DNA from 2 places in the Pseudoalteromonas sp. T1lg76 genome. Region 2 is predicted to be linked to the other one. Evidence: predicted binding sites of a transcription regulator. Region 2 holds the regulator's gene; the other holds the start of a gene.

Region 1 (15,137 bases), on a different contig from region 2:
CTGGCCGTGGATATGTATTTGCCGGCCATGGTGCAAATCGCCAAGGATCTTGGCGCTACCATGCCTCAGGTGCAAATTTCCCTGAGCGTATACCTTGCTGGCTATGCCTTGGGCATGCTGTTTTTTGGTCCCATTGCCGATCAAATGGGTCGTCGCCGTTTGGCGCGTATCGGCCTCGCCTTGTTTGGGCTCAGTTCGGTGGCTTTGGCCTTTTGCGAAGACATCTATCTATTCTGGTTACTGCGCAGTGTGCAGGCCTTTACCGGCGCCGCCGCGACCGTGGTGGTGCCCGGCATTATCCGCCATATTTATCAGCAAAATACCGCCAAGGGCATGAGCTATGTGTCGATGATCATGATGGTTGCGCCCCTGGCGGCGCCCAGCATAGGCTCGGCAATTCTAACCCTGGCACAGTGGCAGGTGATATTTCTGGTACTCGGCGGCTATGCCTTCTCATGTCTTGTCTGGGTGCAGATGCACCTGATAGATATACCCATTTATCGCAGTGAGCACCGTGGTCTGAAGCTGTTTTTTGCCAGCTATGCTGTGGTCCTCAGTGAGCCCAAAGCTCGCGCCGATATACTTAGCTCCATGTTGGCCTCCTTTGCATTTTTCTGCTTTTTAACCTCGGTACCCTTTATCTACCTGGGTTATTTTAAAGTTTCGGAGCAACTTTTTGGCGTGCTGTTTGCGTTTAATGTTATTGCCTTGATGCTGGGTAACTTTATTAATACCCGAGTGGTGCCTAAGGTCGGCTCGCGCAAGATGCTGTATTTTGGTCTGGCTCTGGCCCTTATCAGCGGCAGCGCCTTGTTGGCCTTTAGCCTGATGGAGCAGTCGCTGTACTACATAGTGTGGAGCATAGCGCCGCTAATGATGAGTTTAGGCATTATCGCCTCAAATGCCGATGCCCTTATTCTAATGGAGTTTGAACGTAACTCGGGGACGGCTACGGCTGTCATAGGTACACTGCGCTTTGGCAGCGGTGCTTTAGTGGGACCCTTTTTAGCGCTGATCCACCCGGTTAATGCGGTGCCCTTCTCCAGCATGATGTTTGTGGCTATTATCCTAATCGCCGTGACTCAGCTTTGGCAACGCAAAAAAAATGCCCACTAAAAAGTGGGCATTTTTCTATTAATCAAAAACTTAAGGCGCTTTCGATACCATAACCATGGCCGGGCGTAACAAACGACCGTTCAGGGTGTAACCCTTTTGCATAACCGCTATAACGGTATTAGGTGCGACATCTTCACTCGGTTGCATTGCCATGGCTTGATGAAGTTCCGGGTTAAACGCCTCACCCTGAGGGTTAACCACTTCGACATTGAACTTGGCAACGGCTTCAACAAAGCTTTTGGCCGTCATTTCGATGCCTTCAAGCATAGGAAGCAAGGCTTCATTTTCTTTGTCAGCAAACTCGATGGCACGCTCTAGGTTATCGATCACCGGAAGCAGTTCGTTGGCAAACTTCTCTAGCGCAAACTTATGTGCTTTTTCAACATCTTGTGCAGCACGACGACGAATGTTTTCAACTTCGGCGGCGGCGCGAATCACGCTGTCTTTTTGCTCTTCAACGGTTTGCTTTGCAGCTTCTAATTCCGCATAAAGAGCCGCTAACTCAGCTTCAATGCTTTGCTCTTGTGAGCCCTGCTCTTGTTCTTGCTCTTCTTGAGCCTCAAGGTTTTCCTGTTCGTGTTCGTTAGCCTGTGGTTGCTCAGACATCTTTATATTCTCCAAAAACTGCGTAACTGCGATTCATTATGGGGATGTATTTAGCGGATTCAAGAGTCAAGGTGCTCGATTTGCGCAAATTCTTGAATGATCGCCTCAATCGGCGCCGACTTGGGCAAGATCACGCAAAATCGACTTTGATATTCCTGGTTGGCAAAGTAAGCCAGGCTAAAAACTAAGAAGGGTTCAAAACCCGGTAAGGGCAACTGATCGCCAAACAACACGGACACACCGTTGCGAAACGCCAGCTTATCTTCTATGCCATGTAAGAAGCGCGCACCTATGTTGAGTTCCTGCTCGCTATTTGTGTAGGCATAAAGGTTATTTTCGCCGACCACTATACTGTTGTCGCTGCCAAGTTTATTTCCTAACTCGCGCGTCCACTGCGCCAAGGAGCCATGACAATAATGGGGCGCGGTGCGGCTCATGGCCTTCATTCGGTGCAGTCCTTCAAGCAGGTTTTGCTGCGCAAAAACCGAATTCAACCAGGTCGCAAACTGATAGCGAATATCATCATTGGCCTCAAGGGGCTTGGTAATAAGAATATTGTGGCCCTGACCTTGGCGGTCCAACAGCAGCACCAGCCAATGGGTACGGTCAAAATCCAGCACTTCTACTCGGAACACCCACTGAGTGGTGACCTGAGGCAGACCAACACAGCAACAAACCTTGTAGCGCCGTGCCAGATGGTGGGCAAATTCAACCAGTTTTTCCTGTGGCGGCTGCCAATATTGACCTAGCTGATCTAGATGAAAATAGGAATCGAACCAAAAATCAAAGCCTTGCTGGGTAGGAATACGTCCGGCCGAGGTATGGGGCGAATAGAGTAAGCCCAGTTTTTCGAGGCGTGCCATGGCGTTGCGTACGGTGGCGCTGCAAACCGCCATTCCCTTTTGCTTGGCAATACGAGAAGAGGCAACCGGCAGACCCTGACCGTCGCAGTATAAACTCATTACCGCAGAGAATATCTGCTCATCACGTGGAGATAATTTCATATTGTTATAATTTAGGCTCTTTGCCTCAGTTTCAACCCCACCACTTTTGCGTTACTCTATAAAGAGTTACTTCATTTATGGCACAGATATGAGCGCTTCTTTTAAAACTATTGGCTTAATTGGTAAAGCACATCATGAAGGCGCGGCGCTGACATTACAACGCCTCTATGCCTTTTTGCAAGCTTTAGGTTACCGGGTCTTGGTGGAGCGTCATTATGGCGGGCAATTGGCGAATCCCGAAGATGCCAATCTGGTCGATTTGGTCGAGCTGGGTGAGCAAGCGGACTTGGCCATAGTGGTCGGCGGTGACGGCAATATGCTTGGCGCCGCGCGCGTACTGGCCCGCTTTAATGTTGGCGTGATCGGCGTAAACCGTGGCAACCTGGGGTTTTTAACCGACCTTAACCCGGACGGCTTTGAGCCTGCCTTGGAGCAGGTGCTCAGCGGCCATTACATAGAAGAAAAACGCTTCTTACTGGAAGTGGAAGTATTTCGTCATGCCGAGCTCAAAAGTGCCAACTCGGCGATGAATGAAGCTGTGCTGCACGCCGACAAGGTGGCACACATGATCGAATTCGAATGCTTTATTAACGATGATTTTGTGTTTTCGCAAAAGTCCGATGGCCTGATAGTGTCAACGCCGACCGGCTCCACCGCCTATTCATTGTCTGGCGGCGGCCCTATTCTTACTCCGGGTCTTAATGCCATGGCCCTAGTGCCCATGTTCCCTCATACCCTATCGAGCCGACCCTTGGTGGTCGATGGTGAGAGCGTTATTCGTCTTAAACTGAGCTTGGATAATACCGACAGCCTGCAGGTCAGTTGCGACAGCCATGTGGTGCTAGCCACCCTGCCCGGCGATGAAGTGGTGATCAAAAAAGCAGAAAGGCCGCTGCGCTTAATTCACCCCACGGATTACTCCTACTATAACGTGCTGCGCCAAAAACTAAATTGGGGCTCGCGCCTGTATTAGAGTTACTTTGGAATACATCAGCGACCGGGAATTACACGGCTTTCAAAGCAAGTTAATTGACGCTGGCAAGAAGATAAATGGCTTAGAGCGTTCCCTAAGCCAGGTATCGAGTACAAGATACCTTCTAGAGTGCCTGCCAACAAATACACCGAGCCAGAGCAAGCGCAAATTGTTTAAAATTTAATTTGCAAAAAAACGGACTACTGTATAGATTAACAGTTAGTATATAACTGGATGGATAAACAGTATGCTTTCGGGATTAACTATTTCTAATTTTGCTATTGTTAGCGAGCTTGAAACCCAATGGCATGCCGGTATGACCGCAATCACAGGGGAAACCGGTGCAGGTAAATCGATTGCCATCGATGCCCTCTCTCTGTGCTTAGGTGAGCGTGCCGACGCTGCCGCCGTGCGCCCCGGCGCCAAACAGGCAGACATTAGCGCCCGTTTCGATATTAGTCGCCTGCCCAAGGCTCAACAGTTTTTGCAAGAGCATATGCTGGAGGCAGATGAGCAAGAATGCCTACTGCGACGCGTAGTTGCGAAAAATGGCCGCAGCAAAAGCTATATCAACGGCATCAGTGTTACCGCCGCCCAGTTAAAGGAATTGGGCCAGCACTTATTATCCATCCATGGTCAGCATGCGCACCAGTTGTTGCTGAAAAACGACCATCAGCTGCAATTACTCGATGGCTATGCCGGCCATAAATCCTTACTTGAAAATACGGCGAAAAGCTTTAGCCGATACCAAAAGTTACAGCTGGAGCTGCGCGAGTTAGAGGCCAAGCACGCCCAACAACAGGCGCAAAAGCAACTGCTTGAATATCAGGTCGCCGAGCTCGACGAATTTGCTCTGGAGGACGGCGAATATGAGCAAATCGAGGTGGAGCATAATCGTCTTAGCCATGCCCAGCACTTGCTTGAAGGCTCACAGCAGCAACTTTATGCCTTGTACGAAGGCGATGAGCAAACCATTAACGGTGCTCTACAGCACAGCGCCATTGCCATTAGCGAGCTGGCCGCCATAGATCCAAGCTTAGAAGGCATCGCCGCCATGCTTAACGACGCCTGTGTGCAGGTAGAAGAAGCAAGCCGCGAGCTGCGCGGTTATTGCGATAGCGCTGAGTTGGATCCAGAGCGCTTAACCCAGCTCGATGAACGCCTGGGCACCGCCATCACCTTGGCGCGCAAGCATATGGTTGAACCTAAGGCTCTGGTGGCACATCACCTGCAAATTAAGACGGATCTTGAAGCAATCTGTGTTGACGATCAACGCCTGGCTCAGCTCGATGATGAGATAGCCGAAGCTCTTAATGAATATCAGCAGTGCTGCGAGCTATTATCCGCCAGCCGTAAAGAGGCGGCGCAAGAATTAAGCGAACTGATCGGCGCCAGTATGCATGAGTTGTCGATGGAAAATGGCCGCTTTGCCATTGCTCTCGATTTTGACTCAGCGCGCACACCCAGCCGCCTTGGTTTAGACCGCATCGAATTTTTGGTAAGCACCAACCCGGGTCAACCCATGCAGGCGCTGTCTAAGGTTGCCTCCGGCGGTGAGCTCTCGCGGATCAGTTTGGCAATCCAGGTGATCATCGCCCAGCGCGTGACCACGCCAACGCTTATTTTCGATGAAGTGGATGTAGGTATCTCCGGGCCAACCGCAGCAGCGGTAGGTAAGTTGCTGCGTCGCCTTGGCCAATCTACTCAGGTTATATGTGTGACCCACCTGCCCCAAGTGGCCTCCAGCGCCATGAACCAGTTCTTCGTGGGCAAACAGGTGGCCAATGATGAAACCTTTACACAAATGCTGGCGCTTAATAAGCAAGGCCGCGTTGATGAAATCGCCCGCCTGCTGGCCGGTGACAATATCAGTAAAACCACCTTGGCCAATGCCAGGGAGCTGATTGCAGCTCACGCTTAACATTATCAATGAGTAAAAACAGCGCATAAAAAAAGCGGGCTAATGCCCGCTTTGCTGCTTCCAAGGTTTATCCAAAATTAAACTTCCAGGTAATCCATAATGCCTTCTGCGGCATTACGGCCTTCAAAGATGGCGGTAACCACCAGATCCGAGCCCCGTACCACATCACCCCCGGCAAAAATTTTCGGGTTAGTGGTCTGATGCGTAAAGGCGCCCTGCTCTGGGGCATTAATGCCACCCCAGTGATTTATTTCCACACCAAAGGGCTCCAGCCATTCCATCTTATGGGGCTTAAAGCCAAAGGCCATCAACACCGCATCGGCGGCAACTGTATGCTCTGAGTCGGGAACTTCTTCGGCGCGATGACGGCCATTTTCATCGGGCTCGCCCAATTGGGTATGCACCATGCGAACGCCGCTCACCCGACCTTGCTCGTCCACCACTATGCCCTTAGGCTGAACATTAAACATAAACTCGACGCCTTCTTCCTTGGCATTTTTTACCTCGCGTTTAGAGCCGGGCATATTCTCTTCGTCACGGCGATAGGCACAGATCACCTGCTGCGCCTGTTGACGCACCGAGGTACGTACACAGTCCATGGCGGTATCACCACCACCGAGTACCACTACCCGCTTACCCTGCATATCAAGATAGGGAGCATCGCCCTCTTCATAGCCCATCACTCGGTTGGTATTGCCAATTAAAAATGGCAGGGCGTCGTGCACGCCTTCGGCATCCTCGTTTTCAAGGTTGGCACGCATACTTTGATAGGTACCGACGCCGAGGAAGACCGCATCATACTGATCGATGATCTGTTGCAGCTCGATATCCTTGCCCACCTCTGTGTTCAGACGAAACTCGACACCCATCTCGGTAAAGATTTCCCGACGTCGTTGCATCACTTCTTTTTCCAACTTAAACGAAGGAATACCAAAGGTCAGCAGACCGCCAATTTCCGGGTGACGGTCAAACACCACGGGTTTAACTCCATTGCGCACCAGCACATCGGCACAGCCGAGTCCCGCCGGCCCAGCACCGATAATGGCGACCTTTTTATCACTCCATACCACGTGCTTCATATCCGGTTTCCAACCCATGGCAAAGGCGGTATCGGTAATGTATTTTTCGATATTGCCTATGGTGACGGCACCGAATTCCTCATTCAGAGTACAGGCGCCTTCACAAAGCCTGTCCTGCGGGCACACGCGCCCACACACCTCGGGCAGACTGTTGGTGCGGTGAGAAAGCTCCGCCGCTTCGAGAATACGCCCGGTGCGAATAAGCTTTAACCACTGCGGGATATAATTGTGCACCGGACATTGCCATTCACAATAGGGGTTGCCACAGTCAAGACAACGATCCGCCTGAGAGTCGACCTGGTTTTGTGAAAACGGCTCATAGATCTCAACAAACTGCTGCTTGCGCGTAGAAATCGGCTTTTTGCGCGGATCGACACGCTGTACATCGATAAACTGATAAACATTCTGGCTCATACTTCCTCCTATTGCGCCTGCACTCGTAGTTCGGCGCTACTGCGGGCGCGGTGTCCCAACAGGCTATGAACATCACTGGAAATAGGCTTCACCAACTTAAACATGGGCAAGTAAAGATCGAAGCTGGCGAGGATGGCCTCGGCGCGCTGCGAGCCAGTCAGCTCAAGGTGCTCGGCAATCAAACCACGCAGATGCTCCTGATGAGTCGGCAACTGCTCCAGGCTCACTATCTCCACCAGCTCAGGGTTCATGCGCTTGGTAAAGTCATGTGCTTCATCAAGCACATAGGCAAAACCTCCGGTCATGCCAGCACCAAAGTTAATACCTACCTTACCAAGCACACAGACCACTCCGCCGGTCATATATTCACAACCGTTGTCGCCAAGACCTTCAATCACGGCGGTAACTCCGGAGTTACGAACGCCAAAGCGTTCACCAGCGCAGCCCGCGGCATATAATTTGCCGCCAGTGGCACCGTATAAACAGGTATTACCTACAATTGCCGCCTGGTGTGACTGGAAACAAGAACCCAAAGGCGGACGCACCACCAAACGGCCGCCAGCCATGCCCTTGCCCACATAGTCATTGGCATCACCGACAAGAGTCATTTCCAGACCACCGGCATTAAACACCCCAAACGACTGACCTGCGGTGCCATGCAATTCAATACGCACCGGCTCTGCAGCCATGCCCTGGTTACCATGCTGGGCGGCGATATAACCGGAAAGCATGGCCCCTACCGAGCGGTCGGTGTTACAGATACGCGTCACCAGATTGGCTCCGCTGCGATTATCTATGGCCTGCTTCGTCTTCGCCAACAGCTCTTCATTAAGGGCGCCGCGATAGTGTGAGGTATTAGGCATAGAACAATATAAGGACTGACCGCTTATATTTTTTGGTTGTGCCAGCAAGTGCGATAAATCCAGCTTTTGCTGTTTCGCCGTTTTGCCTTCGAGCGCCTCAAGCAAGTCGGTGCGCCCGATCAAATCAACCAATCGGGTTACGCCCAAGGAGGCCATCAATTCGCGCGCTTCCTGAGCGATAAACTTAAAGTAGTTCATCGCCATTTCCGGCAGGCCGTGATAGTGCTTGGCACGCAGGGTTTCATCCTGAGTCGCCACACCTGTGGCACAGTTATTCAAATGACAAATTCTGAGGTATTTACAGCCCAGTGCAACCATGGGGCCAGTACCAAAACCAAAGCTTTCGGCGCCCAAGATAGCCGCTTTAATAATGTCGAGACCGGTTTTTAAGCCACCATCGGTTTGCAAGCGAATACGATGTCGCAAGCCATTTTCAACCAGAGCCTGCTGGGTTTCCGCCAGACCTAGCTCCCATGGGCTGCCGGCGTATTTGACTGAGGTCAGCGGGCTTGCACCTGTGCCGCCATCGTAGCCAGCTATGGTGATCAAATCCGCGTAGGCCTTGGCCACCCCAGTGGCTATGGTGCCAACACCGGGCTCAGACACCAGCTTAACCGAGATCATGGCCTCAGGATTCACCTGTTTAAGATCAAAAATCAGCTGGGCCAGGTCTTCAATGGAGTAAATATCATGGTGCGGTGGCGGTGAAATCAAGGTTACACCGGGCACTGAGTAACGTAATTTGGCGATATAGGGGGTGACCTTTTCCCCTGGTAATTGTCCACCCTCGCCCGGTTTGGCGCCTTGCGCTACCTTGATCTGAATAACATCGGCACTGCGCAAGTAATGCGGCGTAACGCCAAAGCGCCCCGAGGCCACCTGCTTGATACGGGAGTTTTTCTCTGTGCCATATCGCAACTTATCTTCGCCGCCCTCACCCGAGTTGGAGCAACCGCCGAGGCGGTTCATGGCAATCGCCAGAGCCTCATGCGCTTCCGGTGACAGGGCACCTATACTCATGGCCGCCGAGTCGAAACGCTTATACAGCTCCTCGGGTGCTTCTACCTCATCGATGGCAATAGCCTTAGTGCCGCCCTTAAGCGCCAACATATCGCGAATGTTGGTGATCGGCCGGTTATTAACCAGATCTGCATAACGCAGATAATCTTGATAATCGCCAGAGCGAACTGCTTTTTGCAGCGACTGGATCACATCCGGATTATAGGCATGGTATTCACCGCCATGAACAAACTTTAATAAACCACCATGGCTCAAAAGCTTGCGCGCGCTAAAGGCAAGCTGGCGCAACTTCAACTGATCCTGCTCGAAATCCTCAAAGCCGGCACCACTAATGCGGTTGGCAACGCCGTTAAAGCACAGGTCCACCACCTGCTCGGACAGGCCAACGGCTTCGAACAACATGGAACAGCGATAGGAAGCCACTGTACTAATACCCATCTTAGACATGATTTTAAGCAGGCCCTTGTTGATGGCGTTACGATACGAAAGCGTCACTTCGCGATAGCTCTTGTTAATGACCTTGGCATCGCTCATCGCCACCAAGGATTCATAGGCCAGATAAGGGTAAATAGCGGTGGCACCAAAGCCAAGTAAGACCGCAAATTGATGCGGGTCGCGGGCGCTGCCGGTTTCGATAATGATATTGGTATCACAGCGCAGGCTGTTGTTGACCAGGCGCTGGTGCACAGCTCCCACGGCCATGGCGGCCGGAATAGGCAGACTATCCTGGCTGATATGTCTGTCGCTGAGCAGCAACATCACCACACCGGATTCGGCCTTGCGCTGCGCTTCATCACAAATGCGCACTAATGCCTGCTCCAGGGTTTCATCGGCGGTGTAGTTTAAATCGATTGAACTATGGCTGTAGTGCTCATCATTGGCGCTGCGCAGCTGTACCATGTCGGAATACATAAGTATGGGGGTGTCAAACTGCAAGCGCTTGGCATGGCCCGTGGTCTCGTTAAAGACATTTTGTTCGCGGCCAATGCAGGTCGCCAAAGACATAACATGATTTTCCCGCAGTGGATCGATAGGCGGGTTAGTCACCTGAGCAAATTTCTGGCGGAAATAGTCGAACAGAGATCTATGTCCCTCGGAAAGCACGGCAAACGGGGTATCATCACCCATGGAGCCGGTCGCTTCCTGGCCATTTTCACCCATCACTCGGATCACCTGATCCAACTCTTCATTGGTATAGGCGAACATCTTTTGATAGATAAGCAGAGTTTCTTCGTCGAATGAGCGGTTGCCCGCCTCTTTATCGCTCAGTAACTCAAAAGGCGTCAGGCGCTTAACGTTTTGCTCAAGCCATTGCTTGTAAGGGTGGCGAGCTTTTAGATCCTGATCGATTTCATCGGAATGCCACACCTTGCCATGCAAAGTATCTATGACCATCAGCTCACCTGGGCCTACCCTGCCTTTTTCCACCACCTCATCGGCGGCATAATCCCAGATCCCTACTTCTGAGGCCAGGGTAATAAAGCCGTCCTGGGTCAACACATAGCGTGCTGGACGCAGGCCGTTTCTATCCAGATTACAAGCGGCGAAGCGACCATCCGACATCACTATGCCGGCTGGGCCGTCCCAGGGCTCCATATGCATGGAGTTAAAATCGTAGAAGGCGCGTAAATCCTCATCCATGGCGCGGTTTTTCTGCCATGCTGGCGGCACCAACATACGCATGGCTCGGAACAAGTCCATGCCGCCGGCCAAAAACAGCTCGAGCATATTATCCAGGCTCGATGAATCCGAACCGCTTTCATTCACAAAAGGCGCCGCGGTCTGTAAGTCCGGCAACAGCGGCGAGGCAAATTTATAGGCGCGAGCTCTGGCCCATTGGCGGTTGCCCGTGATGGTGTTGATCTCGCCATTGTGCGCCAAATATCTAAACGGCTGGGCCAAAGGCCAGCGCGGTTGGGTATTGGTAGAGAAGCGTTGGTGGAACACGCAGATCGCCGTGGTCATACGCATATCGGCCAAGTCGAGATAAAAATTAGGCAAGTCTTCGGGCATCATCAAGCCCTTGTAGACGGTCACCAAACCAGACAAGCTGGCGATATAAAAATCCTTATCCTGCTGCAACTGCTTTTCGATTCGGCGCCGGGCGATATACAAGCGGCGCTCTAAATCCTTGGGCCGCCAGCCCTCAGGGGCACTGACAAATACCTGCACAAACTGCGGCAATTGCGCCAAGGCAATATCACCCAGATAACTGGTATCCACCGGCACCTCGCGCCAGCCCACCAAGGTCAGGGTTTCCTGCTCTAATTCTTTTGCCACCAGCGTCTTGGCCGCCTGGGCCTGGACGGGATCCTGACTTAAAAAAAGCATGCCGACAGCATAGTTTTTACCCAGCAACCAATCATTTTCTTTGGCAATAGCACGAAAGAAGCTATCGGGCTTTTGCATCAATAAACCACAGCCATCGCCGGTTTTACCATCGGCAGAAATACCGCCACGATGCTCCATACGCGCCAATCCGGTAATGGCGGTGCGAATAAGTTTATGGCTAACCTGACCGTTGACCTGGGCTATTAAGCCAAAGCCGCAATTATCTTTTTCTAAACTTGAGTCATATAACATGTTGGACCCCTCTCCCCATTGCTACTGCGTGCTAGCTTGGCAATTATTGACCCTTGCTGTGGTGCTAGCGGACCGTCAACGCTAACCCTTTGCATCTGGGGTGTCAACGAAATAACGAATACATATTCACAATCTTGAATATTTTTCATTATTTGTGATCACCATAAAAAGTAAACACCTTGTACTATTTATCCGCTTTATATTCGTTATTTTTAACATGACACCAGTGTCAAAATGAAAAAACGCTAAATTACGTTAAGGTAAACCTGCACTTTACGTTAACGTAAATGAAATCTCATAGTGAATAATTATTCACAGCGAGCAGTGGGTATTCACTGGTTTTTTAATTGTATGCAGGGCAGGCTTGTTTGAGTCGGGACATCAGTTGCGTACGCAACGCCTGTTTCTGCATCTGCGCGATCTCACTATTAATATCCAACATTAACCTTTGCCACTGAGGCCGCGCCGTTGACAGCGCAAAATACAAGGACTGCTCGGTGATAGCCGGTTGCAATACTCGGTAGCTATCGCTGGCGACATTCTGACGCTGAGCCAGGGTGTTTATCACTAGGGGATCGGCCACAATCAGGTTGACTCGCCCCGAAAGTAATAATTGCAGGTTCTGGCTGTCGTCTATGGCTTGCTGCACAATCACGCGACCACCGTCGAGCACTTTGTCAACCTCGGGTGCATTTTGGTAGCCACGTACCACGCCCACAGCATAATCGGACAAGGATTGAGGAGCCGGAGCCTGGGTGAGCTCGCTGTTGGCGGCGCTAATATAATGCACGGGAGTGTGGGCGTAAGGAGAGGACAAGGCTAAATGCTGTAAACGAGTATTGCCCAGCACCACATCGGACGGTGCCGAAGCTTCTATTTCATATTCGGGAGCGAGTATATCCACATGACCCAGCTCCGCCATACGCACAGCACGGGCCCAGGGTAAAAAGCGAAATTCGGGATTGTAGCCGGCCTGTATTATCACCGCCGCCATATACTGAAGCAGCCAGCCACCTTGGCATTCTTGCCGGCCTATATAGGGAGGCCAATCAAGAGTAGCTACCACCGCCTTGCGCTCTCGGCCGCCATCAAAACTCAGAGTCGCACCCTGCCACATACCGGTGTAACTGTAGTTCTGATTATCAAGTCGGTATTCCAGGGTTACTTGTGTCACCTTGTCTGCTGCTACGACCCACTTAAACGGCCAGCTTGTCGCGAGGAGTAACACGAGTATTCCCTGAATTCGCACTGAGAACATCACCCACTTCCATAGTCACCCATTAATGCCTAGATGAAAGTGTAATAGATGCTGGCGAGATGGAAAGAAAAGAAAAAGAAAAGCCGGCGACTGCCGGCTTAAGTATTATTTTTATCGTTTATCAACGACATAACCCTTGGTTGCGCCCAAGAGCATAGCCTGTTTGCTTATTCGGCGCTGTCCGCTTCTTTATATTTAGCAGCAGTTTCTTGAATAAGTGGCTGTAATTCACCGCGTTGGAACATTTCGATAATAATGTCACAGCCGCCGATCAACTCGCCTTCAACCCAAAGCTGTGGGAAGGTTGGCCAGTTGGCATATTTAGGCAATTCAGCGCGAATATCCGGGTTTTGTAGAATATCCACGTAAGCAAATTGCTCACCACAAGACATCAACGCTTGTGAAGCCTGCGAAGAAAAGCCGCAGCTTGGTAATTTAGGCGAACCCTTCATATAAAGCAGAATCGGGTTTTCGGCAATTTGCTGTTTAATCTTATCAATGGTTTCCATTAACAACCTCTATTTCAATTTTCGATGCTGGTTTGTATTGAAAACCACCACCGCGACCACAATGTTTAGGGTATGTTAAAGCAAACGGCCAACGCTGGATAGTTTCCCAGGGTAAACGCATGAGCTATTTTTCTCGCAAAGTTAACGAAAAATAGTGCCAGGCTTGCTAACATTGGTAAAAGCGAGAATAGCTTACACTTCTTAAAGCGTTGCTGTTTGTTTAAACTTGAGTAAAATACTCGGGAATTATAGTACCACTATAAAGGCTTTCAGTACACCGAGCGCAACGTGCACCCGGTTAAAGCCCATTTTCAAATAAAGACAGATGGAGAAAAACATGGCATTTGAACTACCGTCACTACCTTATGAAATCAACGCTCTTGAGCCGCACATTTCTCAAGAAACTCTTGAGTACCACCACGGTAAGCACCACAACACTTACGTAGTAAAGTTAAACGGCTTAATCGAAGGTACTGATTTCGAAGGTAAATCACTAGAAGAGATCGTATGTTCATCAGAAGGCGGTGTTTTCAACAATGCTGCACAAATCTGGAACCACACTTTCTACTGGCACAGCCTATCTCCAAATGGCGGTGGTGTAGCAACTGGCGCAGTTGCCGATGCTATCAACGCTAAATGGGGTTCTTTCGAAGCGTTCCAAGAAGCTTTCAACGATAAAGCAGTTAACAACTTCGGTTCAAGCTGGACTTGGTTAGTTAAAACTGCCGACGGTTCTCTAGATATCGTTAACACTTCAAATGCAGCGACTCCGCTAACTGAAGCTGGCGTAACTCCTATCCTAACTGTGGATCTGTGGGAACACGCTTACTACATCGATTACCGTAACCTGCGTCCTGATTACCTTAAAGGTTTCTGGGCACTAGTTAACTGGGATTTCGCGAACCAAAACTTCGCTGCTTAATCGCCAAACATTCATGTTAAGGTGAATTAATTTCACCTTGACTAAATGACAAAAAAAGCCTTGTTGTCGGTGTACAACTGGGCTTTTTTTATGCCTGAATCCAACGCCAATCCAGAGGACTAAATTCCTAATATATTTCGCAAATTTTTATAACACTGTCTACGCTTTAAGTAACCGAGTTGCATCTTTGCCTTTCATCTTAGCTTCGGGTTCCTTGGAGGTCGCTATGACAATATTTGAGCATTATCAATCTCGCTTTGAAGCATCCCAAGAAGAAGAATATAGCGTTAGCGAGTTTTTAGAGTTGTGCAAACAAGACAAAACGGCCTACGCCACGGCCGCTGAAAGACTACTGACGGCCATAGGCGAGCCGCAGATGATAGATACCTCGCAAGACTCGATACTCAGTCGCCTCTTTTCCAACAGGGTGATCGCCCGCTACCCGGCATTCAGTGAGTTTTATGGTATGGAAGATGCCATAGAGCAAATAGTGTCTTACCTTAAACACGCTGCGCAAGGCCTTGAAGAGTATAAACAAGTTCTGTACTTACTTGGCCCAGTTGGTGGCGGTAAGTCATCCATCGCCGAAAAATTGAAATACCTGATGCAACAGGTGCCGATTTATTGTTTAAAAGGCTCGCCGGTTAATGACCATCCATTAAGCCTTTTTAACGCCATGGAAGATGGCGACCTGTTAGAGAACGAATACGGCATCAAAAAACGTTACTTGCGCACTATAATGTCGCCTTGGGCGGCGAAACGCTTAAAAGAATACAATGGCGACATCAGCCAGTTTAGGGTGGTTAAGCGCTACCCCTCTATTTTAAATCAAATCGCCATCGCCAAAACCGAACCCGGCGATGAGAACA
Region 2 (15,137 bases):
GAAGCGGCGGAAATCGATTTCGTAACCGATAAAATGGGCACCCAACTGACCCTTAAAGCGCCTAATGCCAAGGCCCGTAAACTGTCGGACAATGCCACTTTGGAAGAGCAGGTTGAGCACATGCTGCAAACCGAGGTTAACCCTCAGTTGGCTAACCACGGCGGCCAGGTACAATTGGTTGAAATCACCGCCGAAGGCATTGCCGTGCTGCAGTTTGGCGGCGGCTGTAATGGTTGTTCCATGATCGATGTCACGCTAAAAGAAGGCATCGAGAAGGAAATGGTCGCTAAATTCAGCGAAATCACAGGCGTTCGTGATATCACCGAACACAGCCATGGCGACCACTCTTACTACTAAGTTTGCGACGCTGATTAGCGCTTGGGCGCCAAGCCCAAGCGCAACCTCAAACCCTTTCTTATCGGCCTTGGCATTTTTACCAATCATTTCGTCTTGTTATTGCAGTAAAGCATCCGCCTTTAGCAATTGACGATAACGCACCGCCAGACTAATGCCACGCAGCGCCATAAAGGCGGTCATGGCTGCCCACAGGGCATGATTTCCCCAGCCTTGGGTTAACACAAAGACCCCGAAAAAGCCCACTAAGGCAGATAGCATCATGGTGTTGCGCATATCCTTGGCACGCATAAGACCGACAAAAATACCGTCGAATAAAAAACAACTCATGGCAATAAGCGGCATCAGCACCAGCCAGGGCAAATAGGCGATAGCCAGGCTGTTAACCTCGGGCACATCGGTGAGCAAGCGGATCACCTGCTCCCCAAAAACATAAAAGCCCACAGCATAAAGCACCGCAAATACAGCACCCCACTGTAAGCTAATACTTACCCACATTCTAATACCATGCACGGATTGCGCCCCACGCGCCTGCCCCACCTTGGCCTCGGCGGCATAGGCAATGCCATCCATGGCAAAGCTGATCAAGAGCAGGAAGTTCAGTAGTACCGCATTGGCGGCCAGCACCACATCCCCTAAGCGGGCACCGTAAAAGGTCATAAAGCTAAAGCACAGCTGCAGCATTAAGGAGCGCAGGAAAATATCGCCATTGAGGCGCAGCAGGGCACCCAGTTGCAGCAATCGGGCGCCGAAGGACCAACACCAGTGCAACTGCAGCTTGGCAAACAATCGCGATACCAACCACAGGGCAAAGGCCAAAGCGCAATAATCGGCGATCACCGAGGCCAGGGCCGCGCCCTTAACGCCCCAGCCAAAGCCGACTACAAAGAGAATATCCAAAGCGATATTGATGATATTGGTGAGCAGCACCAGTAAAAATGGACCACGCCCGTATTGCACGCCGAGCATCCAGCCCAGCAGCACCAGGTTCACCAAGGCCGCCGGGGCACTATAAATACGAATATAAAAATAATTAAAGGCCTGCTCCATGGTTGGCTGCGAAGCATCGGCAAGCAGCGCCATCAGCGACCCCAAAGGTTTTTGTAACAGCAACAAGAGCAGCGCCACCGCCAGCGCCAGCATTAAGCTTTTTTGCAGCGCCTGCACCAGCTCTTGCTTGTCTTCGGCGCCAAAGGCGGCGGCGATAAGCCCGGTAGTGCTCATACGTAGAAAGCCGGCGAGCCAAAACAAGATGGAAATAACCGTTGCACCCAGGGCAATACCTGCTAAATAATGGGCGCTGCCGAGGTGGCCGATAACCGCGGTATCAACCAGGCCTAGCAAAGGCACCGTGATATTAGATAGAATCATGGGCCCGGCAAGCAGCAATAAGCTTTTATGGTGAGTGTTGTTATGTATAGAAAATTGTCCCATTTATTCTTCTCTTTATGCGCCCTGTTTGGCGCCTCTGCCCAGGCAGCGGTTATTTTACAGTATCATCACGTCAGTAAAACCCTGCCCAAGGTAACCAGTGTCGAAGCCGATACCTTTCGCGCCCATTTACAGTATTTGCAGCAGCATGAATTTAAGGTAGTTGCCCTGGATACCCTGCTAAGCAGTCTGCAACAAGGGCAAACCTTTGACGATAAAACAGTGGCTATCACCTTTGATGACGGCTATGACAATAATATCGAGCAGGCCGCCCCTATACTGGCGGAATTTGGCTACCCCTACACCATCTTTGTTAATCCGGCTTTGATCGACGAACAAAAAGGCTATGTGATGACCTGGGCACAACTCAAGGAGCTCAGCAAACAGGGCGCCCTGATTGCCAACCACAGCAGCCGTCATGATTATCTCCATCATCGCCTTGAAGGAGAAAGCGAAGAGCAATGGCGCAGCCGCATTAAAGCCGACCTCACCAGTGCCGAAAAACGTATCGAAGAGGAAATTGGCTACAGCCTGAAATACCTGGCCTACCCTTATGGCGAGTTCAATAAGGCACTGCAGCAGGTGGTGAAAGAGTTAGGTTATATAGGCATAGGTCAGCACTCGGGTGCCCTGGGCCCAGGCAATGATTTTACCCGCCTGCCGCGCTTCCCTGCTTCTGGTTTTTATGCCGACCTGGAAACCCTGGCGACCAAGCTGGAGTCCTTGCCCTTTGCCCTGGCCAAGCTCGACTATAGCGACACTGTAACCGCCGAACCGCGTCCCAAGGTCACCCTGGAATTTGCCGAAAAGGGCTTTCATAACAATCAGTTTGCTTGCTATGTCTCCGGCCAGGGTCAAGCAGAGATCAAGTGGCTCGACGGCAATCACGTGACCGTGCAGGCCAAACAGGATTTAAAACCCGGCCGCGCCCGCTATAACTGCACCGCCCCGTCGCTGCACAAATCGGGGCGTTATTTGTGGTTCTCCCAACCCTGGGTGATCACCCAGGGTAATAGTCAATAATCGCCTTTAGCTCGCGTACCATGACCTCGGTATTGATGGTCGGTACCGAGCCGGCAACAAATTCTGGCTTAAAGATGGCGCGGATCTTCCCATCCGGGTCCACCAGCACCACGGAAGCACTGTGATCCACCAGGTAGTCGCCTTCCTGCTGCTCGCTAATGGCGTACATCAGCCCGAGGTTTTGTACAAAGGGATAGAGGTCCTGATGCGGGGCCGAAACCGCCTTGTACTGAGGATTAAAGTAGGTGATATATTGGCGACGTTTCGCCGCCGTATCCCGCTGAGGGTCCACAGATACAAACCACACATTCAGGTTATGATCTTTTACTTGCGTCTCGACCTGGCGCAATTTCGCCAGCGTCATGGGGCACACATCCGGGCAGCTGGTATAGCCTAAAAACAGCAGATCCCACTGCCCTTGTAAATCGGCCACACCAACTCGCTCGCCATGCTGATCTTCCAGACTAAAGGCATTTATCACCCGTGGCTGCTCATACACCAAGGCCTCCACATGCAATTCCGGCTTGCTACAACCCAGAGTCAAGGTTGTAAGCGCCCCAATCAGCCACCACTTAAGCGACATAAAATACCCACTTATCAATAAATAATGCGACAAAGAGTAACATTAAATGCAGGATAGAGAACTTAAAAACACGCATTGCCGATTGATGCTGAGGCTCGCGCTTTAAGCGCCAGGCATAGGCGATAAACATCAGGTTAAGCGCCGATGCCGCCAGCAGATAGAAGAGCCCGGACATGCCGATCAGATAGGGCAACACACAGACCAGAGCCAAGAGCACGGTATAACCGAGCACACAGGTTTTACAAAAATCGATACCATGGGTGACCGGCAGCATGGGAATATTGGCGCGGCGGTAATCCGCTTCACGGGCAATGGCCAGAGCCCAAAAGTGCGGCGGCGTCCAGGCAAAAATAATCATCACCAAAAGCCAAGGCGCGGCGGCCAGCTGCCCGGTTTCACTCACCCAGCCCAATAACGGCGGCATGGCACCGGCCAAACCACCAATGACGATATTTTGCGGCGTTGCCCGCTTAAGAAACAGGGTATAAACCACCGCATAGCCCACCAGCGCCAGCAGGGTTAACAAGGCGGTCAGCCAGTTGGCAGCGCCGACTAGGGCAACAAAGCCAATGCCACCGAGCAGCGCGGCAAAGGCAAAGCCCCGTCCCTCACTGACCTTCCCCTGGGCCACCGGGCGATGGCGGGTGCGCGCCATCTTCGAGTCTATTTCACGGTCGACAATATGGTTGATCACCGCCGCCGCCGCCGATAGTAAACCAATGCCGAGCAGGCTGATCAGCTGCAGCACCCAGGAGCGCCCCATATCCGGCGCCAGGGCCAGGCCAACCCAGGCGGTCAGTACCAGCATCAGTACCACCTTGCCCTTGCACATGGCCAGGTAGTCGCGCCAGCTTGCACAGTGCGACAGAGAGCTCGTTAAGGTTATTGCTTTACTCATAATTCTTCTCCTTCGCGCCTAACATTTTCGTTTTTGTAAATAGCACAACCGCACCAGGGTCAGCAGCAACAGCAGGGCCATCAGGTTATGCGCCAGCGCCATCAACAAGGGGATCTGCAAATAGATCAGGGCAACTCCCAGGGTGAGTTGGGCCGCCAGGGCGGCACCGACCGCTAAGGCCGCATTTTTAATGGTGCGCGAATAGGCAGCTTTATATACCCGCCACATGGCCGCACCGACAATCAAGAGTGTCATCAGAGCGCCAAAGCGGTGCAGCAGGTGAATAGACATGCGCGACTCGTAGGAGAGCACCCCATACTCGTAATTGGCATGCTCCATAGGCAAATGGAACACCTCGGCCAGGGAAAACGCCTCACTGCCTTCACACAGGGGAAAACCAACACAATGGGCGGCGGCATAATTGGCCGCCAGCCAGCCCCCTAAGGCAATCTGCACTACTACCATACTCAAGGCTGCCATGCTCCAACCCTGCAAGCTCTTGGCACCTGGGTCGCCACCGGGCACGGGGCGACTGTGGTTGCGCAAATACAAGAGCCATAACAGGCTGGCAATGGAGAAACCACCGAGCAGGTGGCCCATCACCACCAGAGGCTGAAGGTTCATGGTCACGGTCCACATACCCAACATGGCCTGGAAGATCACCAAGAGCACAAGCACCGTGGGCAAACGCACCGGCATACGGACCTGCTTGCCATAACGCCACGCATACAGGGCAATGGCGAGGATCAACAGCCCCAGGGTGCCGGCAAAGTAACGATGCACCATTTCCTTCAATGCCTTACCCTGATCCACCTCCATACCGGGAAAGTTTTCCTCCACCGCGGCGATTTCATGGGCCTTATCGGGCACGGTTAAAAAGCCATAACAGCCGGGCCAGTCGGGGCAACCCAGACCGGCATCGCTCAATCGCGTATAGGCCCCCAGGCCCACCACCAACACGGCCAATAAAGCCGTAGTTAACACCAGAAATTTATAGTTTTTTGTCATACTGGCCTCTTTAACTGCTACGCGCATAATTAAGTAGTTTTTTTAGGTCCTTCAACAATCCCTTGTGTACCAAGCGATTGGCGTCGGCTTGTGGAGCAAAGTCATACTCCAGCACCACCAAACCATGGTGGTCGATTAAATACAGGCTGCCGGCATTCAGCTGCGCCGGAGCCCTGTTAATATGAATACTGGGCATGTCTTGCGCCTTGGGTGCTGCTTCGCCCAAGACGGCAATGCGCACCTTGTCTTTATTTTTACCCAGAGCCACATAGAGCGACTGCAGGTCCTGCCATTGCTGCGCACAGCCCTGACAGGGCTCGGTATTAACCAGGGCTATGGTCCAGGGCGATGGCGGGTATTGCTGCCAGTCGCTCAGTTCTACCTGCTCGCTCATCAGCCGCCCTTGATTACTCTTATGGCCGGGCAGCCAGCCGGAATACAAAACCGCCACAGCGGCAACAATGGGCAGCAAAAAGCAGCCGATAAATAACATAAGGGGTTTAGGTAGCTGCATGCGTTCTCCTTGCTCGCCAATAGGCACTTAAAGCAATCACCAAGGCCGCCAGGGCAATTAAAAACCACTGCCAGGCGTAGGCCTTGTGCTTGTCTGCGGACATGGTGACCGGCTGGTAATGGGGGATGGCGCCTATGCCATCAATGGCATCTTGGGCATAGACCATAAAGGGATATATGGGTTTGCGGGTTTGCTCGCTCATCTGGGTGATGGCGATCTCTTGAATACGTTTGGGCCAGCCTTGCGGGGCCTGAGTTTCGCTCAGGGTAAACTGCGCCAGTGGGCCTTCTTTGACCAATGCCTGAGTCAGGGTGATCCCTGATGGCAAGGTGATAGTGGGCAGTTCATTGCGCTTGCTGGGTGCCGGCACAAAGCCGAGATTGACCAACAGCCAGTGACTGGCGCCAGGCGCCAAGGCCAGCACCAGCAAATCATAGCCGACTCGGCCCTGATACACCTGATTGTCCAGCAGCCAGTATTCGCTCTGCAACTGAGCATCAAAGCGCACCTGCAAACCGGTGGCATCTTCGCTTTCGATATAGCGCAGCGCCTTGGTCAAAGGCATGACCCCCTGAGCCGACCAGGAATCCAGCAGCTGTTGTCTTTGCTGTTTTTGTTCTGCCCGTTCAAGTTGCCAAAAACCCAAGCGAGTACAAACAGTTACCGCGAGGATAACCAGCCCTATCCATAAAATTGCGCTAAGCTTAGCTGTAAACACTCAACCACCAACCTCGGAGTATCCGTATCTTGCTTATTAAAATTATAATTATTGCGCTCTTGCTGACCGTCATTTACACCCTTTTCCGCGCCTTACTGGCGATGATAAAAGCCGATAACAAGGTGCCTATGTCGCGCTATTTGGGCAAACGCGTTGCCCTGTGCATCTTGGTACTTATTATTATTTTGCTGGCGCAGCAGTTTGGTCTGCTGCGCTTTAATCAATCACCGATCACAACACATACACAAATACAAACAGGCACAGCCACACCACATCTACAAAGTGCCAGTACCAGGCCGCCGCTTGAAAGGCGAAATGCTTTTCGCTGCTAAAGTGGCCCTTTAACACCCGGATCCAGACCACAATAAGCATTATGGTGCCCAGGGTTACGTGCAGGCCGTGAAAGCCGGTAAGCAAGAAGAAGGTATTGCCGTAAATGCCGGAATCCAGCTTCAGTCCTAAATCCTGATAGGCATGCACATATTCATAGGCTTGCAGGCCCAAGAAACAGATACCAAGAACTATGGTCAACAGCAGGAACAAGGTCAGTGGCGTGCGCTTATCTTTTTCTATGGCGGTGTGAGCAAACTGCAAGGTTACCGACGACACCAAGAGGATAATAGTGTTGATAAGCGGCAGCCCCTGCCAGCCCATGGCCTGGGTGCTGGTGCCATCCGGAGTGCTTTCCAGCGGCCATGCAGATGTGAATTCCGGCCATAACACTTCGCCCGTCATCACATTATTGCCATCGCCACCGAGCCAGGGCACCGCCAGCATACGGGCGTAGAACAAGGCGCCGAAGAAGGCGGCAAAGAACATCACCTCGGAGAAAATAAACCAGCTCATGCCCTGTCTGAAGGAGCGATCCATCTGCATCGAGTAGAGACCGCCATGGGACTCGCTGATGACATTACGAAACCAGCCCACCAGCATGTACAGCAACACGGCAATACCGGCAAACAACAGGTAATGGCCATGGCTACTTTCCTGCTCCATTTGCATCACGGTTAGACCCGCACCGGCGGCGATAAAGAACAGCGCCACCGCGCCGACTATCGGCCAGGGACTTTGCGCCGGCACATAGTACTTTTGATACTCTTCACTCATATTCATGCCTCATTTGGGTTATCGCGCCGCCGCCACTAACGACTCGCTATGCTTGGCGCTGATATCAAAAAGCGTATATGACAGCGTTAGCTCCTCGTATTCGGGGGGCAACGCCGGATCGACATAAAATCTTAATTGATATTCTTGTTGTTCGTTGGCCTGCAAGGTTTGCTGGTCAAAGCAAAAGCACGCCAGTTTATGTAGGTATTTTGCCGCTAACCCAGGAGAGACAGACGGAATGGCTTGCATCACCCGGGCCTGATCGCTGGTATTGGCCGCCGCAAAGGTCACTAGGCTCATCTCGCCGGGCTTAACCACCACAGACTGCTGCTTAGCGCTGACCTTAAAGGGCGCACCGCTTTGGGCATGGGTGGTAAAGCTCACGGTAACCTCACGGCTGTTATCCACCCGCTCGCTTTGCTGCGCCTGCTCCATGGAGGGTTTGCCGTTAAGGCCGGTGACATCGCAGAACACGTCGTACAAGGGCACCAGCGCAAAGGCAAAGGCGAACATCGCCAGGGTGCCTAATAAGAGCTTTCTTAACAGCGGCATATGGTTCATTTATTTCACCTCGGGCGGCGTTTCAAAGGTGTGATACGGCGCCGGTGAAGCCACCTGCCACTCTAAGCCCTCGGCTCCGTCCCACACCTTGGCCGGGGCCTTTTCGCCAGCCTTGATGCATTTAAACACCACGGCCACAAACAGCAGTTGCGATAGACCAAAGGCAAAGCCGCCGATACTGATGATGGCGTTAAAGTCGGCAAACTGCAGCGCATAGTCGGGGATACGACGCGGCATGCCCGCCAAGCCAACAAAGTGCATGGGAAAGAAGAGCACGTTGACGCTTATCAGCGACATCCAGAAGTGCCACTTCGCCAGGGTGGTGTTGTACATATGCCCGGTCCATTTCGGCAGCCAGTAATAGGCCGCGGCCATAATGGAGAACACCGCCCCGGTAACCAGCACATAGTGGAAATGCGCCACCACGAAGTAGGTATCATGGTATTGGAAATCCACCGGTGTAATCGCCAGCATCAGGCCGGAGAAGCCACCCAGGGTAAAGAGCACGATAAAGGCGATGGCAAACATCATCGGCGCTTCAAAACTGATGGAGCCGCGCCACATGGTGGCCACCCAGTTGAACACCTTGACCCCGGTGGGCACGGATATCAGCATGGTGGAGTACATAAAGAAGAGCTCGCCGGCCAGCGGCATGCCGGTGGTAAACATATGGTGCGCCCAGACCACGAAGGACAACAAGGCAATGGACGCGGTGGCATACACCATGGAGGAGTAGCCAAAGAGTTTTTTACGCGAAAAGGTGGGCACTATGGTGGAGATAATACCAAACGCCGGCAAGATCATGATGTACACCTCGGGGTGACCGAAGAACCAGAAAATATGCTGGAACATCACGGGATCGCCACCACCGGCGGCATTAAAGAAGTCGGTGCCGAAGTATTTATCCGTCAGTACCATGGTCACCGCCCCGGCCAGAACCGGCATTACCGCAATCAGCAGGAAGGCGGTGATCAGCCAGGTCCATACGAACAGCGGCAGCTTCATCCACTTCATGCCCGGCGCTCTCAGGTTGACGATAGTCACTATGACGTTAATGGCACCCATAATGGAGCTGATACCCATAATATGGATGGCAAACACAAACAGCGCGGTATTGTCGTTGCTGTAGGTGGTCGACAGCGGCGCGTAGAAGGTCCAACCAAACGCCGGGCCGCCCCCATCCATAAACAGCGACATCAGCAAGATCGCAAAGGCGAAGGGCAGGATCCAGAAGCTCCAGTTGTTCATGCGCGGCAAGGCCATATCCGGCGCCCCGATCATCATGGGGATCATCCAGTTGGCCAGGCCGGTAAAGGCCGGCATCACCGCACCGAAGACCATGATCAAGCCATGCACCGTGGTCATCTGGTTAAAAAAGTGCGGGTCGACTAATTGTAATCCCGGCTGAAACAGCTCGGCGCGGATCACCATGGCCATGGCGCCGCCGGTTAAAAACATCAGCAGCGAAAACAGCAGGTATAGCGTGCCTATGTCTTTATGGTTAGTGGTAAAGAGCCAGCGTTTAATGCCAGTCGCAGGCCCGTGATGTTCGTGTGTTGCAGCTGCTGTACTCATTGTTCTTCCCCATCAATAAAGGCCTGGATCGCACTTGGTTGCACCGTATCGCCGGTGTCATTACCAAAGGCATTACGCTGGTAAGTAACAACGGACGCGAGCTCTTTAATAGTGAGCTGGCTAACAAACGCCTGCATGGCGGTGCCAGGTTTACCGTGTACCACGATATCGATGTGGTCTTTGATTTCGCCGGTCGCGATTGGGCTGCCCTTGATTGCCGGGAATACTCCGGGAACGCCGAGACCAGTCGGTTGGTGACAGGCTACGCAGCGGGTCATATAGATCTTCTCACCAGTGCTCATGAGCTCGTCATGAGACAAGGTTTGGTCGAGTAAGGCAGCATCGGCATCGGCCTGGTCTAACATCGCTTGTTTTTGCGCCGCCAGCCAGATATCAAACTCCTCAGGGGATTTCGCTTCAACCACCACGGGCATAAAGCCGTGGTCCTGACCACACAGCTCGGCACATTGACCGCGATAGATACCCTCTTCGTTAACCTTGGTCCAGGCCTCGTTGATAAAGCCTGGGTTGGCGTCTTTTTTCACCGCAAAGTCCGGCACCCACCAGGAGTGAATAACATCGTCCGAGGTCATCAGAAAACGCACTTTTTTACCGGTTGGGATCACCAGCGGCTTATCCACTTCCAGCAGGTAGTTTTCGCCTTTATTCTCGGCATTTTGAATTTGCTCCTGAGGGGTGGCCAGCAGCGAATAAAAGCCCAGATCATGGCCCATGTATTCGTAATGCCACTTCCACTGCGAGCCGGTCACCTTAATGGTGATGTCCGCCTTGCTGGTGTCTTCCATGGCGATCAAGGTCTTGGTCGCCGGCACCGCCATGCCGATAAGGATAAGAAAGGGAATAGCGGTCCAAAGAATTTCGACCTTAGTGCTTTCATGGAAGGTGGCGGCGGTAACGCCCTTGGATTTACGGTGCCTGAGCAAGGCCCAAAACATGACCGAGAATACGATCACCCCAATCACACAGCAGATGATAAATATCGTCATATGCAATTGGTAAACATTCTCGCTGATATCCGTCACCCCGGGGCGCAAGTTGTACTTGCTGTTGGCCAAGGCCAGATGGGGAGCAAACAAACACAGCAACATGAGGGAGCAAAGCTGCTTCATGTACCATCTCCTTAACTACGCGCAACGCAAAAAGGGAAGAGGCAATTACTGCTAGCCAATCTTCGTTATTATTATGCTTGGACTGGCCGATTCAATTTTCTGCAAACAAAGTGCGCAAAAAGCAACCAGCAAAGCCTGTAATATAACCAATTAGTCAAGAATTGAGCGAATAGCAAGAAATGAAGCGTTTTTGTTTTTCTTTTTTAAATAAATATTTGGGGGATATTCAAACTGTTAGCGCGTAAGGAAAGAAAGGAGAAAAGCGCCGTAAAACCCCCAATAAACGGCGTATCGGGGGCAAAAATACCGAATAAAACCTACATCCAGTCGGCGTTTCGAATTACACCAACGGCTAAGCCCTCAATATCAAAGGATTCATGTTCTAAATCGACTTCGATGGGAGCAAATTCTTCGTTTTCCGCATGCAGGAAAACCTTGCGGCCCGCCTTTTCCAGGCGCTTCACGGTTACGTCGTCACCCACTCGGGCTACCACCACCTGACCGTTTTCGGCCACTTGCGCACGGTGTACCGCCAGCAGATCGCCATCAAGAATACCGATATCCTTCATACTCATGCCGTTAACCCGTAGCAGATAATCCGCCGCCGGTTTAAACAACATGGGGTCGATTTGGCAATGGCTCTCGATATGCTCCTGCGCCAAAATGGGCTCACCGGCGGCAACCCGACCGATTAACGGCAGGCCTAATTGCTCCGGCTCTTCTTCCTCAACCAGCTGAATACCGCGGCTGGCACCGGGTTTCATTCTGATCACCCCTTTTTTGGCCAGCGCCTTCAGGTGCTCCTCAGCGGCATTGGCACTGCGAAAACCTAATGTTTGTGCAATTTCGGCGCGCGTCGGCGGCATGCCTGTGTCTTTAATAAAGACTTTGATCAGCTCTAAAATTTGCGATTGGCGATTAGTTAAAGGGCGCATACAACTGGTTTTCCATACAGTACATTTAACTGTGAGTATATACAGTTGTCAGAAAATCGCAAATATATTCAATGATTTTGCTGCTGCCACAGTCAGGAGTTATTTCTAAGCTGTATCAGCGACTGCGCAAATACTTGAAAAAGCGCCTACAGTTATAGGTAGCCGATTTCGCATCGAAGCATTTTAAATGAAAGAAGGAACCCAATATGCTCTGTATCAGCCTAGATAATGAACATGATATTGGCGTATTTACCCCCCATGGCGAGTTGTCTGCCGCCGACTTTATAGCCGCCGTACGTATTATAGATCCCTATATAGAGCGTCATGGTGGACTCAAGGGGCTGATGATAGCCACCCGTCACTTTCCCGGCTGGGATTCGTTTGCGGCCTTGTCGGCGCACCTGCGCTTTGCCCGCGACCACCATAAGAGAATCAGCAGGATAGCCGTAGTTACCGACTCTCCCCTGGCCATGCTCGGCGAGCATTTAACGGCGCATTTTATCAGTGCCGAAATCAGAGCCTTTCAATATGACCAGATGGAGCAAGCACGTAACTGGGTGAGTGAGGCCGATTAAAAACTGCTGTTGGGCGTTTCTAAAAATGCTGTTTCCTCTGGTGTCGACCGACGCCCGAGTATAGCGTTGCGATGCGGGTAGCGACCAAAGCGGTCGATAATCGCCTTATGGGCCAGCTCATAGGAATAACTCTCCAAAGGCCGAAACAGGTGCTCGGCAAGCATATGAATGACGGCACTTTCGCTGTGCATATAAGGCATGTATAAAAAGCCACGCTCCTGCTCATTGAGCAGCAGGTCGTAGCCCTTTTCTAACGCATGCTGAGCCAGGCATAAGGCCTGAGCATCCTGGGCAAAGGCACTGGCGGTATCGCGATAGATATTACGGGAGAATTGATCGAGCACGATAATTTCACTCAGGGCACCGTGGGCACTGCTACGCCAATGATAGAGCTCTCCCCGACTGGCGGCGCGGTGAGTCTTGGCAAACAGCTCGGTAACCCTAGCATCGAAGGTCGCACTCTTTTTAAACCAGTCCTCGCTGTTGCACTGGTTAAACCAAAAATCATACACGGATTGAAAGTCCATAGACCCTCCTTCAACATTTACACCCAGGTCGTTACTGACAGTCTAGTCAAATCCGGCCCTCAGGTGATAGCAAGGCCGCCGAAGATATCGCCGCCCTGTTCCTCTTTTTGCGCTCGCTAACCGTCGTAAAAGGCTTGCAGAAGCCCAGGCGAGTGCAGCACTATGTGGAACACAGTGCCAATGAGTGCAAATAACCCCCTTTAACCATGCCGCCGTATAAGGAATCTGTATGAGTATTCAGAATCATGAAAACGATCTACCGGTCACAGAGCAGCCAGACTCGAGTGTAAGCGAAAACACCCCAAGTATTTGGGCCCAGGAAATCGATTTTGATCTTTGTCGGGAACTCGACCTCGGCGTTGGCGCCAAGGGCACGCTTATGACCAAACTCGGCATTGAAATCAGCGAAATCGGCCCGGATTACCTGGTGGCCACCATGCCAATCGACAACGAGCTCTACAACCCCATCGGCATAGTCCACGGCGGCGCCTACGTGGTACTGGCCGAAACCGTCGCCAGCTACGCCGCCAACTTCGCCGTCGACATCAATAAATATTACTGCGTCGGCCAGGAGATCAACGCCAACCACCTCAAAGCCTCACGCACCGGCACGCTCAAAGCCGTAACCAAACCCGTGCACCTGGGCGGCCGCTCATCGGTGTGGGAGATTAAGATCTACAACAGCGCTGGCGATTTGTGTTGTATTTCAAGGATGACCGCGGCGGTGGTTGAGAAAAGGAGTAAAAGCGCAGGGCTTTAATGGGGGATTGTTCTAGCGAGTTTGGTGTTCGCTCTTTAGAACGATTTGCAATTTGAGATCTTGTCGGGTCGCCGACTACGACTTAGAGGAAATGCTTGTCCATTTCCTCTAAGAACTCCTAGGACACCCCAACATTTGCTTGATGCTTCCGCATACTGTGGCGGCCAACGCACACAGCGAAACTCGACATCGTGTCTCGATTCGCTTAACTCGGCGTCCTGCCTCGTTGTGCTACCCGCCCCACCATGCTCAGCGCAAATGTAAGGGGGCTCAGCATGGCGGTGAGATTTGCGTAAATTATTTAACTATTGCCACATTGGCAGTTGTTGCCAATGTTCTGGAAAACCCATAGGGGCTGTGTCAATATCATGATTATCTATCAACGCTTTTAACCTGCTCTTCCAACTATGTTCAGGGCTAATTTTATCCAACAAAAAGGCTAGCATTACCAGTGTGTTGTATAACTCGCGGGGACTATGAGCGTTGAGGCTCTGTATTAGGTAATCAGGGCCATTATGTGGCAATTTCATGCGAAAGGTGAAATCTCGGTTCCATAGCCGAGCATGATGGGCACAGATATTTCTCGCAGTGGTTAGATGGTGAAGGAACGAAGCAAGCACAGCTTCATTAAGATCATAAACCTGCGCAATGTCCATACGTATACGGCGGCGCTTAAGATTGCCGTAACAACGCGATAACCACCCAAAGCTCATAACTTCACTGATAATCCAGATAGCAGGTGTGGCTTCTTGGTATTTTTGGGCCTGCTTCTTAATATTCCTGTCGGAAGTTCGATTTACTTCACTGAGCAAGTTATCCAAGAAGGAGTCATGAGCGAAATCCTTCGCATTAAACAGTTCCTTGTTTAGATGCGCGTGTGACCCACCCTCTTTGGCCACGTGATAGGCCCACTGAGTACGTAGCGATACTTCAACCCTTTCTATTGCATCAAGCAAAAGCAGCCTTAATTCCCGATCAAATACATACAGATTCAGAACGCTTTCAAAGCTGGTATCGGGTTTAAATTGGTGAGTGTTGTGGTCACCAATAAAAGACCACCAATAAGTACCTAAACGGTAGTAATTAATATGGCGAAGGTAGGCAAGTGCCCGAGGGCGATCGGTAACACGCATACCCCGCTCTATAAGACGGTCTAGTTGCTGCTCGAAAGATAAAGGTGGCTTATCAAATTCCATTTGCGTCACACCAAAAAATTAACCCCTCACAGGGCGCTGTTCTTATGGGTAGCGGGAGGGGTGTTGTTACCGATAATTATACAGTGTGTATCGCCTTTTGCAATTTGAGTTGAGTGCATCGCGTATCAGCACGCTCAAAGCCGTGACCTAACTCGCACACCTAGGCAAGCGCTCATCAGTGTGGGAGATAAAAATTTATGACAGCGCAGGGGACTTGTGTTGTATTTCAAGGATGACCGCGG

The links. The regulator LexA, encoded in region 2, represses DNA repair genes until DNA is damaged. The targets are predictions, from matches to a motif close to TACTGTATNNNNATACAGTA.
Region 1: a site for LexA is predicted at 3,901-3,920, ahead of recN (DNA repair protein RecN). Genes of this name have one in related genera too.

What each region holds. Positions count from the first base shown of each region.
Region 1 covers NZ_PQCE01000003.1:41,274-56,410, forward strand. Annotated here, with positions in the region: gene C2M35_RS00785 (multidrug effflux MFS transporter) at 1-1,116, shown strand, start outside; gene grpE (nucleotide exchange factor GrpE) at 1,147-1,722, opposite strand; gene C2M35_RS00795 (HrcA family transcriptional regulator) at 1,782-2,726, opposite strand; gene nadK (NAD(+) kinase) at 2,815-3,699, shown strand; gene recN (DNA repair protein RecN) at 3,947-5,620, shown strand; gene C2M35_RS00810 (FAD-dependent oxidoreductase) at 5,698-7,113, opposite strand; gene gltB (glutamate synthase large subunit) at 7,122-11,579, opposite strand; gene C2M35_RS00820 (substrate-binding periplasmic protein) at 11,923-12,753, opposite strand; gene C2M35_RS00825 (Grx4 family monothiol glutaredoxin) at 13,005-13,346, opposite strand; gene C2M35_RS00830 (Fe-Mn family superoxide dismutase) at 13,684-14,268, shown strand; gene C2M35_RS00835 (PrkA family serine protein kinase) at 14,495-15,137, shown strand, end outside.
Region 2 covers NZ_PQCE01000034.1:2,704-17,840, reverse strand. Annotated here, with positions in the region: gene nfuA (Fe-S biogenesis protein NfuA) at 1-357, shown strand, start outside; gene dinF (MATE family efflux transporter DinF) at 454-1,788, opposite strand; gene C2M35_RS12515 (polysaccharide deacetylase family protein) at 1,768-2,808, shown strand; gene C2M35_RS12510 (SCO family protein) at 2,786-3,391, opposite strand; gene cyoE (heme o synthase) at 3,381-4,289, opposite strand; gene C2M35_RS12500 (COX15/CtaA family protein) at 4,308-5,297, opposite strand; gene C2M35_RS12495 (transmembrane cytochrome oxidase associated protein) at 5,308-5,811, opposite strand; gene C2M35_RS12490 (SURF1 family protein) at 5,798-6,529, opposite strand; gene C2M35_RS12485 (DUF2909 family protein) at 6,559-6,861, shown strand; gene C2M35_RS12480 (cytochrome c oxidase subunit 3) at 6,761-7,636, opposite strand; gene C2M35_RS12475 (cytochrome c oxidase assembly protein) at 7,655-8,197, opposite strand; gene ctaD (cytochrome c oxidase subunit I) at 8,198-9,772, opposite strand; gene coxB (cytochrome c oxidase subunit II) at 9,769-10,902, opposite strand; gene lexA (transcriptional repressor LexA) at 11,220-11,837, opposite strand; gene C2M35_RS12455 (STAS/SEC14 domain-containing protein) at 12,044-12,412, shown strand; gene C2M35_RS12450 (DUF924 family protein) at 12,409-12,939, opposite strand; gene C2M35_RS12440 (PaaI family thioesterase) at 13,169-13,699, shown strand; gene C2M35_RS12435 (Abi family protein) at 14,005-14,895, opposite strand.